DNA from 3 places in the Streptomyces sp. NPDC024698 genome. Region 1 is predicted to be linked to each of the others. Evidence: riboswitches for the same ligand, from Rfam matches in the RefSeq annotation. Region 1 holds a riboswitch; each other region holds the start of a gene.
The links. Region 1 has a riboswitch for S-adenosylmethionine ahead of ACZ4AA_RS22800 (putative leader peptide). Riboswitches for the same ligand answer to the same signal wherever they lie in the genome.

Region 1 (3,200 bases):
CCGGACAGCGGGAGGTGCCGGTTCCATGGGGTTTCCCTGCCCGGAGGAGGTTCGCCGGACGGGCCGGCGAGCGGGCACGGCGAACGGAGCGGCCCGGTCCGGCGGCTCGCCGGGACTTGGTTCGCGGGGCCGGACGCCACATGGAAGTGCGAACGCCCGGCCGCACGGCACGGGACACGCTCGAAAGGGACGGCTTTCGCCGGGATCGCCCATCCTGCTGGATCCACGCGGGTGAACCGCACGGCGGCGGGGGCGGCCGACCGGGGCCACTTCCGGGGCCGCGGCGGCCGGTTCGTGTGTGAGGCGTGCGCTGCGGGCCGCGCGTCGGTCCGCGTGAGGAACGCGCACCCGCCCGGGCGACCCCGGGCGGGCTGGACAGCGGGTCTTGTCGGGGGCGTCAGGCCTCAGGCGTCCGTCGTCAGGGGTACCGCGTCGGTGGCCGGCCGGAAGGCGGGGTGCTCGCCGAGACGGTGTGCGTAGTCCAGGAGCCGGGGCCGCGCGCCGAGGGCCTCCGGGCCGCCGAGACCGGTGAGCGCCACCCATACGTCGACGTCCGCCGCCGTGAGACCGTCGCCGAGGATGTAGGGCCGCGAGGTGAGTTGGCAGTCCAGCAGGTCCAGGGCCGCCGCGAGTTCCGAGGGCGGGGCGGAGGGGGTGACATCGCGCTCCAGCAGATCGCGGAGGGCCTCGATGTCGGCGGTGAGGGAGGGAGGCCAGAGAGTGGAGGGGCAGGTCGTGGAGTGGCCGGAGAGCAGCCCCGCGAGATCGCGGAGGATGTCGGGCGTGTGGTTGCTGACGATGCGTCCGCTCCAGCGGTCGCACAGTGCCGGTGCCGTCAGCGGCCCGTCGAAGTGATGCTCGGTCGCCTCGTAGGCCCGGCGCAGTGAAGCGTAGGCGTCGGGGGTGCGCACGGGGTCCGTGAGGAGTGTGGTGGCGACCGAGTCCTTCAGACCGAGCAGCCCCAGGGTGATGGCGATGCGCAGCGAGTGCGGACAACTCCGCGACAGATACAGCTCGTAGCGGTGCGGAGCCGGGTAGAAGCCGCCGGCCAGGCCCACGCCGATGCGGCTGTCGACACGGTGGGGGAGGACGGACGGCGCGACCGCCGGCGTGAGCCGAAGCGTGGAGGGGAGCGTGGAGGGGAGCGAAATCTGTTCACAGGGACGGGTGTTGACGGAACTGGACGTGCGCGAAGCTGTCTCAGGCATGACTCTCCCTGGGGGAAGACGGAAGCCACCGCCGCTTTGTGGGCACCGGCGGCCGGAATGCGGATTGACTGCGCCTGTCGCACCGGTCCGGATCTGACGGACCGGTCGCGGATCAGTAGGCGCTGGAGACACGCAACAGATCGATGTGCAGGCGCCTCGTCAAGCCGTTCCTTGGCATTCCCACCGGTCCCGACCTCAGGGCTCGCGAGACGCGAGACCACGCTTGCCCCGCCACGCCGGCGGGACCCGGTCGTCACCCGGGGCACCCCGTCGCGGTGGAAGGGTTGCCTGTCAGCGGGCCGGGGCCGATGACCACCGGAGGGGGCGAACCCGCACCGAGGGGCGCTGACAATCGTGACCGTCCATGCAAGTTTCGGGGCGCTCTGTTGTGCCGTCAAGAAGGCCGACAACACGGTCTCACCTGGTGGTCACCCGCATTGACATTCTTTTCCGGACAGGCCTAACGTGCGGCCCACAACAGGATGCCTTTTCGGCCGGAGAAGAAATGGTGACGGCGATGCACACAGCTGACGGGACGGCCGCATGGCGGCGCACCGGTCGCGATGTGCTGTGCGCCGACCGCTCCGTGGACCTGCTGCGTGTCAACAGCGCCCTGTGTACGGGCATGTGCCGCCCTCTCAGCCAGGGCTGACGGTTCCTCCGAGTCTCTGACGTCCACCGCTGTCGCGGTGCGTCCCTTCCTGTCCAGCCCCCGTTCCGCATGCCGCCGCGCACCGCCTCGTACCGAGCCGTCTCCCGCTCGGCGCGGCGCTGCCGCCCGCGTGGATCCGGGGTGTCCGAATCCGCTGGAGCTCCCCATGAGTCAACCTCCTGGCAGCGCTGTGTCCTTGGGATCAGCGACGCCCGCAGAGGCGATCCCCCTGACCGACCTTCCTGCCGCACCCGAACCCCTGGCCGCTCAGCGGGTCCTTCCGCTCCGGCGTCCCGGCCGCTGGATCATCACGGCCGTGGTGCTCGTGCTGGTCGCCCAGATCGCCCACGGCCTGGTGACCAACCCCTTCTACCAGTGGGACCGCTTCCAGTACTGGTTCCTGCGCCCGACCGTTCTCGACGGCCTGCTGATCACCCTCGAAGTCACGTTCTACAGCGCCGTGCTGGGCCTGCTCGGCGGCATTCTGCTGGCGCTGGCCAGGCTCTCCCGGAGCCCGGTGCTCCGCGCGGTGAGCTGGGTCTACACCTGGCTGTTCCGTTCGGTGCCCCTCATCGTGGTGCTGCTCTTCCTCTACAACTTCAGTGCGCTGTACCGGACGCTGAGCGTAGGTGTTCCGTTCGGTCCCGCCTTCTTCAGCTTCGACGAGTCGCGCCTGGCCACCGACATGGCCGTCGCCGTCGTGGGACTGAGTCTGAACGAAGCGGCGTACGCCTCCGAAGTGGTACGCGGCGGCCTCCTCTCCGTGGACCAGGGGCAGCACGAGGCCGCCTCCGCCCTGGGTCTGCCGAAGCGGTACCAGTTCGCGAGGATCGTCTTCCCGCAGGCACTGCGCTCCATCACCCCCAACTACGTCAACCAGCTGATCGGTCTGATCAAGGGCACCTCGCTGGTCTTCTACGTGTCCCTGCTGGACCTGTTCGGAACCGTGCAGAGCATGGGCAGCACCTACCCCGGCGACATCGTGCCCCTGCTCCTCGTCGCCACCGCCTGGTACCTGATCCTCACCAGCGTCGTCTCCGTCGTCCAGTTCTACGTCGAGCGGTACTACTCGCGGGGCGCGCTGCGCACCCTGCCGCCGACCCCGTTGCAGAAGGTGCGAAGCGGTCTGCGCGAGGCGCGGGCCCGGGTCCGTAGGGAGACGGCGATATGAGCGGCGTGACGAGCAGCCCCCGGCCGGCGGCGGTCGAGGTGCACGACGTCCACAAGTGGTACGGCCTCCAACAGGTCCTGAACGGCGTCGAGTTGACCGTACGGCCCGGTGAGGTGACGGTCATCCTCGGACCGTCCGGCTCCGGGAAGTCCACCCTCCTGCGCGTGAT
Region 2 (3,200 bases), on a different contig from region 1:
TCGTCCGGGCCATGTACGAGCACGCGAACGTGATCGAGGTGCCCGGACGCACCGTCGACATCGTCGGAACGGGCGGCGACGGCGCGAAGACCGTCAACATCTCCACGATGTCCTCGATCGTGGTGGCCGGCACCGGCGCCAAGGTCGTCAAGCACGGCAACCGGGCGGCGTCCTCCGCGTCCGGGGCGTCGGACGTGCTGGAGAAGCTCGGCGTCAATCTGCAACTGCCGGTGAGCCGGGTCGCCGCGGTGGCCGAGGAGGCCGGGATCACCTTCTGCTTCGCGGTCAAGTTCCACCCGGCGCTGCGTCATGTGGCGGCGGCCCGCGGCCAGTTGGGCATCAGGACCACCTTCAACGTGCTCGGACCGCTGACCAACCCGGCACGGGTGAAGGCCCAGGCGGTCGGCGTCGCCGATGCCCGGATGGCGCCCATCGTGGCGGGCGTGTTCGCCGAGCGCGGCAACTCCTCGCTGGTCTTCCGCGGTGACGACGGCCTCGACGAGCTGACCACCACCGGGGGTTCCCACGTGTGGGTCGTCCGCGACGGCAAGGTCACCGAGGAGCGCTTCGACCCCCGCGACGTCGGGCTCGACATCGTCCCGGTGGAGGCACTGCGCGGCGCCGACGCCTCGTACAACGCGGAGGTCGCCCGGCGCCTCCTGGACGGCGAGAAGGGGCCCGTGCGGGACGCGGTCCTGCTGAACTCGGCGGCCGCCCTGGTGGCCCTCTCGCCGACCGGCGCGCCGCTCACCGGCCAACTCCGCGAGGGAATGGAGAAGGCCGCCGAGGCGATCGACTCCGGCGCCGCGAAGCGCACCCTGGAGCGCTGGGTGGCCGCCAGCAACGCCTGATCCACCCGCCGGTCCCCACCGGAGCCCGGCGCGGGACGCAGTCCGGATCCTGGACTGCGTCTTGCGCGGGGAAGATCCTCTGGCAAGATGCTGTATCAGGTCATGAGTGACAGCCATCAGGCCCCGGCCGGCTGTCCGGCAACCCTCCGTCCGTGGCGGGGTGCCCCGGGTGAAGACCAGGTCGTAGGCAGCGAGGCCTACGGCAAGCGCGGACCCCTCCCGCTCTCCGGGCGGACCACCAGGGGTCCTGGTCGTTCGAGGGAGCCTTCTGTGAGCAAGCGAATGCGATAGGGCGCCGAGCCCCGCCTCCGCACACCCTTTTCACCCTTCTCCCGCGCTGAGCGCCGCCTGCGGCGGCCGGCTCGCGCGGTGATCCCGCCTGCCTCTCACAGGAGCTCGCCATGTCTGTCTCCACCGTTGCCGCCGACCAGAGTGTTTGTGCCCCCCTGCCCGTTCTGGGCCGGGATGTCACCGTCCCGCTCGTCACCGGCGGCGAGGTGACCTACGCGGCCCTCGACTACGCCGCCAGCGCGCCCGCCCTCCAGCGGGTGTGGGACGACGTGGCCGCGTACGCGCCGTACTACGGCAGCGTCCACCGGGGCGCCGGCTACCTCTCGCAGCTGTCCACCGACCTCTTCGAGAACGCCCGCAGGACCGTCGAGGAGTTCCTCGACTGCCGCGCCGACGACCAGGTCGTGTTCACCCGCTCCACCACCGACTCGCTCAACCTGCTCGCCGCGGCCCTCCCGGCCGACTGCCAGGTCTTCGTCTTCGAGACCGAGCACCACGCCTCGCTGCTGCCCTGGCGCGACGCCCGGGTGACCTACCTGAACGCCCCCCGCACCCCCGCCGAGGCCGTCGAGACCCTGGAGCGCGCCCTCGCCGCCCGCACGGTGTCCGTTGAAGGGGGCCATGGACCGGCCCTGGTGTGCGTCACCGGCGCCTCGAACGTCACCGGGGAGCTGTGGCCCGTGCGGGAACTGGCCGCCGCAGCGCACGCCCACGGCGCCCGGATCGTCCTCGACGCCGCCCAGCTCGCCCCGCACCACCCGGTGTCGGTCCAGGACCTCGACGTCGACTGGGTCGCCTTCTCCGGGCACAAGCTGTACGCGCCCTTCGGCTCCGGTGTCCTCGCGGGCCGCTCCGACTGGCTGCGCGAGGCCGACCCCTACCTCGCCGGCGGCGGCGCCAGCCGCAAGGTCACCCGGCGCGCCGACGGCGGGGTGGACGTGGAGTGGCACGACAGCGCCGCCCGGCACGAGGCCGGCTCGCCGAACGTCATCGGCGCCTACTCGATCGCGTCGGCGTGCAAGGCGCTCACCGAGGAGGGCTTCGACAACCTGCTCGCCCGCGAGCGGCACCTGATCCGTACCGTCCGGGAGGGCCTCGCCGAGGTCCCCGAGGTCCGGGTCCTCTCGCTCTTCGGCGACGACGCCCCCCGCGTCGGCGTCATCTCCTTCGTCGTCGAGGGCTGGAACAGCTCGCACTTCGCGGCGGCGCTGTCCGCCGAGTACGGCATCGGTGTCCGCGACGGCCTCTTCTGCGCCCATCCGCTCGTGCGCACGCTGCTCGGCAGCGCCCCCGAGACCCAGGGGGAGTGCGGAGCCCCGGAGGCGGCACCCGGCGAGAAGTCCCTCAACGCCATCCGGGTCAGCTTCGGGGCCGGCACCCCCGACGAGCACGTCGAGCGGTTCGTGCGCGCGGTGCGCGAGCTGGTCAGGGACGGCGCGCGCTGGCAGTACCGCACCGAGGGCGGCCGCTGCGTCCCCGCGGTCTGAGGGCAGGGGCAGCCACGCCCGGAGGCGGCGCCGCGTCGGTCAGGAGTCGAGACCGATCGCGAACGCCGCCTCCAGGTCGTGCTGGGAGTACGTACGGAACGCCACGTGCGTGTCCGTCGCCTCGACGCCCGGGATCTTGCTGATCTTGCCGGGGATCACGTCCGCCAGGTCGTCGTGGGCCTGGACCCGGACCATGGCGATCAGGTCGTAGGTGCCGGTGACGGAGAAGACCTCGCTGACGCTGTCCAGCGACGCGATCGACTCGGCGATCTCGGGGATCCGGTCCACGCTGGTCTTGATGAGGACGATCGCGGTGATCACGGCTGGTTCTCTCCCTAGGGGCCGCTGCTGGGGATCTCACCCTACTCGCGGTCCACGGGGCCGGGCCGCTCCACCGGGGGCCCCGGCAGCACCCCGAGGGCGGGCACGGCGGCCGGGCGGCGGTGGAACCGGGCCCAGGCGTAGACGAAACCCAGGGTGAAGCCCACCAGGTGGGCCAGATAGGCGACCCCTGGACCCGAGGAGCTGCGGCCCGCCGCCAGCCATTGCAGCGTGAACCAGAACGGCAGCA
Region 3 (3,200 bases), on a different contig from region 1:
CCGACGCGCCCTCGGCCGCCTCCTCGGCGAGCGCCTCGGCGAAGGCACGGTTGTAGGCGCGGTACGACGCCCACTGCCGCCGGAACTCCGCGTCGAAGACCGGCTCCAGCGGGGTCTGGTACAGCATGTGGTGGACGAACCACAGCACGGAGTTGGCGATGCCGTTGTACGCGTCGGCGTGCGTGGCGGCGTCGATGGCCAGCATCCGTACGCCGTCCTCGCCGACCCCGCGCCGGACGGCCTCCCGGTCGCCGTCGCCGAGGGCCGAGCACACCCAGAGCGCACCCGCGTCCGGCCCGATCGCGGAGAGACCCGAGACGAGTCCACCGCCGCCGCGCCGGGCGTGCAGCGAGTCGTCCTCCCGTACCTCGTAGGTGACCGGGCCGCGGTTGGAGGCGACCAGAATCCTGTGGGCACCATGCGTTGAAGCCATGCCTCGAAACCTAGCCCCGTCTCGAAACGCTCAAACGCGCCCTTCGGCCGTATGCGATCGGCGGCCGTGGGCGCCGGACTACGCGGCTCTGCGCGTCTGGTACTCGGACATTTCGGTCATCGGCGGCCTTTCCTCGGTGTCCACGGAGTAGGTGCGCGGCCGGAAACCGTCCCGGTCGCGTTCGAACTGGGTCAGGGAGGGGCGGATCAGATGGCCGCGGGCGAGCCGGAGCTGCGCGGTGCGGTAGATCGCGGCGGCCATGCGGCCCAGCGCCTGGCCGTCCTGGTGGCGGTGCTTGCGCACGCCGACGTCGACCTGGGCGAGGGCGTCCAGGCCCACCAGGTGCAGGGCGTCGACGAGCATGCCCAGTTCGACGCCGTAACCGACGGGGAAGGGGAGCTGTTCGAGCAGCGAGCGGCGAGCCGCGTACTCGCCGCCGAGCGGCTGGACGAAGCCCGCGAGCTGCGGCCAGTGCATGTTCAGCAGGGGGCGGGCCATCAGCTCGGTGACCCGGCCGCCCTGCCCGCCACCGCCGGCCATCGGGCGGTCGTACATGGCCTTGACGAGGTCGACGCCGGGCTCGGTGAGCAGGGGGCCCACGATCCCGGAGACGAAGTCGGACGAGAACTCCCTGAGGTCCGCGTCGACGAAGGCGACGATGTCCCCGCTCGTCACGAGGAGCGACCGCCACAGCACCTCGCCCTTGCCGGGCACGGCCGGTATCCGCGGGAGGATGTCGTCGCGGTGCACGACGCGCGCGCCCGCGGCGGCGGCGACCGCGGCGGTACGGTCGCTCGAACCGGAGTCGACGACGACGATCTCGTCGACGAGGGGCACCTGCTGCATCAGGTCGTGGCGGATGATCGCGACGATCTCGCCGACCGTCTCCTCCTCGTTGAGCGCGGGCAGCACGACACTGACCGTCGAGCCGGTGACGCGCTTGGCTGCCATGAGTTTGTGGAGCGGGCGGTCGGTCACGGACCAGGAGCGTGTGCTCAGCCAGCTCTCGACTTCTCTCAGCACCGTCTGCGGCTCCTCACTGTCTGATCACACGCCGTCGTCGGCGTGCCCGCTGCGGCCGGCGGCGGATCGATGGGCTCGTCTCGCCGTTCGGACGACTATCTCAACTGTCCTGGCCTTCGGTTACAGTCTTGAACAACGCGCATGACCATCGCATGTCCTGGATCGTCGGCGCGTATCGTGTTCAACAGTTCAACAATCAAATACCGCTCATCCAGAGGGGCAGAGGGATACGGCCCGATGAAGCCCCGGCAACCCTCCAGCCGGTCTCGTAGCGATCGATGTCGATCGCGTCGCGAGGCTCCCGGCTCGGGAAGGTGCCAAATCCGTCTCACGGCGAAGTGCGCCGTGAGGAAGATGAGGAGAAAGGGCCTCGCCTCCATGGCTGCGCAGACAGTTGCAAGCACCACGAACTCCGCCGACCCGGTGGACCTCGGCCCGGCCGCGGCGCTTTCCTGCCGCGAGTGCGGACACCGCGTGCCGCTCGGCCCGGTCTTCGCCTGCGAGGAGTGTTTCGGCCCGCTCGAGATCGCCTACGACTTCTCGGCGTACGACACCGAGGAACTCCGCAAGCGGATCGAAGCGGGACCCGCGAACATCTGGCGCTACGCGCCGCTGCTGCCCGTCCCCGCGGACGTGGCGGACAAGCCGAACATCAACCCTGGCTGGACCAAGCTCGTCCGGGCCGACAACCTGGCCCGTGAGCTCGGCGTCGACGCCGGAAAGCTCTTCGTCAAGGACGACTCGGGCAACCCGACGCACTCCTTCAAGGACCGCGTCGTCGCCCAGGCCATCGAAGCGGCCCGTGCCTTCGGGTTCACCACCCTCTCCTGCTCCTCCACCGGCAACCTCGCCGGAGCGGTGGGCGCCGCCGCGGCCCGCGCCGGCTTCCGTTCCTGCGTGTTCATCCCGCACGACCTGGAGCAGGGCAAGGTCGTCATGGCCGCGGTCTACGGCGGCGAGCTCGTCGGCATCGAGGGCAACTACGACGACGTGAACCGTTTCTGCTCCGAGCTGATCGGCGACGCGGCCGGCGAGGGCTGGGGCTTCGTCAACGTCAACCTGCGGCCTTACTACGCCGAGGGCTCCAAGACCCTGGCGTACGAGATCTGCGAGCAGCTCGGCTGGAGGCTCCCCGACCAGCTCGTCGTGCCGATCGCCTCCGGCTCCCAGCTCACGAAGATCGACAAGGGTCTCCAGGAGCTGATCAAACTCGGACTCGTCGAGGACAGGCCGTACAAGATCTTCGGCGCCCAGGCCGAGGGCTGCTCCCCGGTCTCCGTGGCCTACAAGGCCGGCCACGACGTCGTACGGCCCCAGAAGCCGGACACCATCGCCAAGTCGCTCGCCATCGGCAACCCGGCGGACGGCCCGTACGTGCTCGACATCGCCCGGCGCACCGGCGGCGCGGTGGAGGACGTGGACGACGAGCAGATCGTGGACGCGATCAAGCTGCTCGCGCGCACCGAGGGCATCTTCGCGGAGACGGCGGGCGGTGTGACCGTCGGTGTCACCCGGAAGCTGATCGAGAACGGTCTGCTCGACCCGACGCTGACCACCGTCGTGCTGAACACCGGCGACGGCCTCAAGACCCTGGACGCGGTGGCCTCCGACACCGGGCTGACCGCGACCATCCGCCCGAACCTCGACTCCTTCCGAGAGGCTGGTCTCGCATCATGAGCGTCAACGTCCGCATCCCCACCATTCTGCGCACCTACACCGGTGGGGCCGCCGAGGTGACGGCCGA

Region 2: it holds a riboswitch for S-adenosylmethionine, as region 1 does, so the genes downstream of both, ACZ4AA_RS00400 (aminotransferase class V-fold PLP-dependent enzyme) here and ACZ4AA_RS22800 (putative leader peptide) in region 1, are expected to answer to the same signal.
Region 3: it holds a riboswitch for S-adenosylmethionine, as region 1 does, so the genes downstream of both, thrC (threonine synthase) here and ACZ4AA_RS22800 (putative leader peptide) in region 1, are expected to answer to the same signal.

What each region holds. Positions count from the first base shown of each region.
Region 1 is NZ_JBVHLK010000010.1:35,505-38,704, forward strand. Features, by position in the region: gene ACZ4AA_RS22790 (acyltransferase family protein) at 1-27, opposite strand, end outside; gene ACZ4AA_RS22795 (cell envelope biogenesis protein OmpA) at 405-1,208, opposite strand; gene ACZ4AA_RS22800 (putative leader peptide) at 1,321-1,386, opposite strand; SAM riboswitch class IV at 1,423-1,568, opposite strand; gene ACZ4AA_RS22805 (hypothetical protein) at 1,726-1,860, shown strand; gene ACZ4AA_RS22810 (amino acid ABC transporter permease) at 2,027-3,031, shown strand; gene ACZ4AA_RS22815 (amino acid ABC transporter ATP-binding protein) at 3,028-3,200, shown strand, end outside.
Region 2 is NZ_JBVHLK010000001.1:86,624-89,823, reverse strand. Features, by position in the region: gene trpD (anthranilate phosphoribosyltransferase) at 1-851, shown strand, start outside; SAM riboswitch class IV at 950-1,066, shown strand; gene ACZ4AA_RS00400 (aminotransferase class V-fold PLP-dependent enzyme) at 1,253-2,629, shown strand; gene ACZ4AA_RS00395 (Lrp/AsnC family transcriptional regulator) at 2,669-2,950, opposite strand; gene ACZ4AA_RS00390 (rhomboid family intramembrane serine protease) at 2,992-3,200, opposite strand, start outside.
Region 3 is NZ_JBVHLK010000004.1:175,080-178,279, forward strand. Features, by position in the region: gene ACZ4AA_RS11755 (alpha,alpha-trehalose-phosphate synthase (UDP-forming)) at 1-433, opposite strand, end outside; gene ACZ4AA_RS11760 (glucosyl-3-phosphoglycerate synthase) at 512-1,456, opposite strand; SAM riboswitch class I at 1,661-1,817, shown strand; gene thrC (threonine synthase) at 1,835-3,133, shown strand; gene ACZ4AA_RS11770 (MoaD/ThiS family protein) at 3,130-3,200, shown strand, end outside.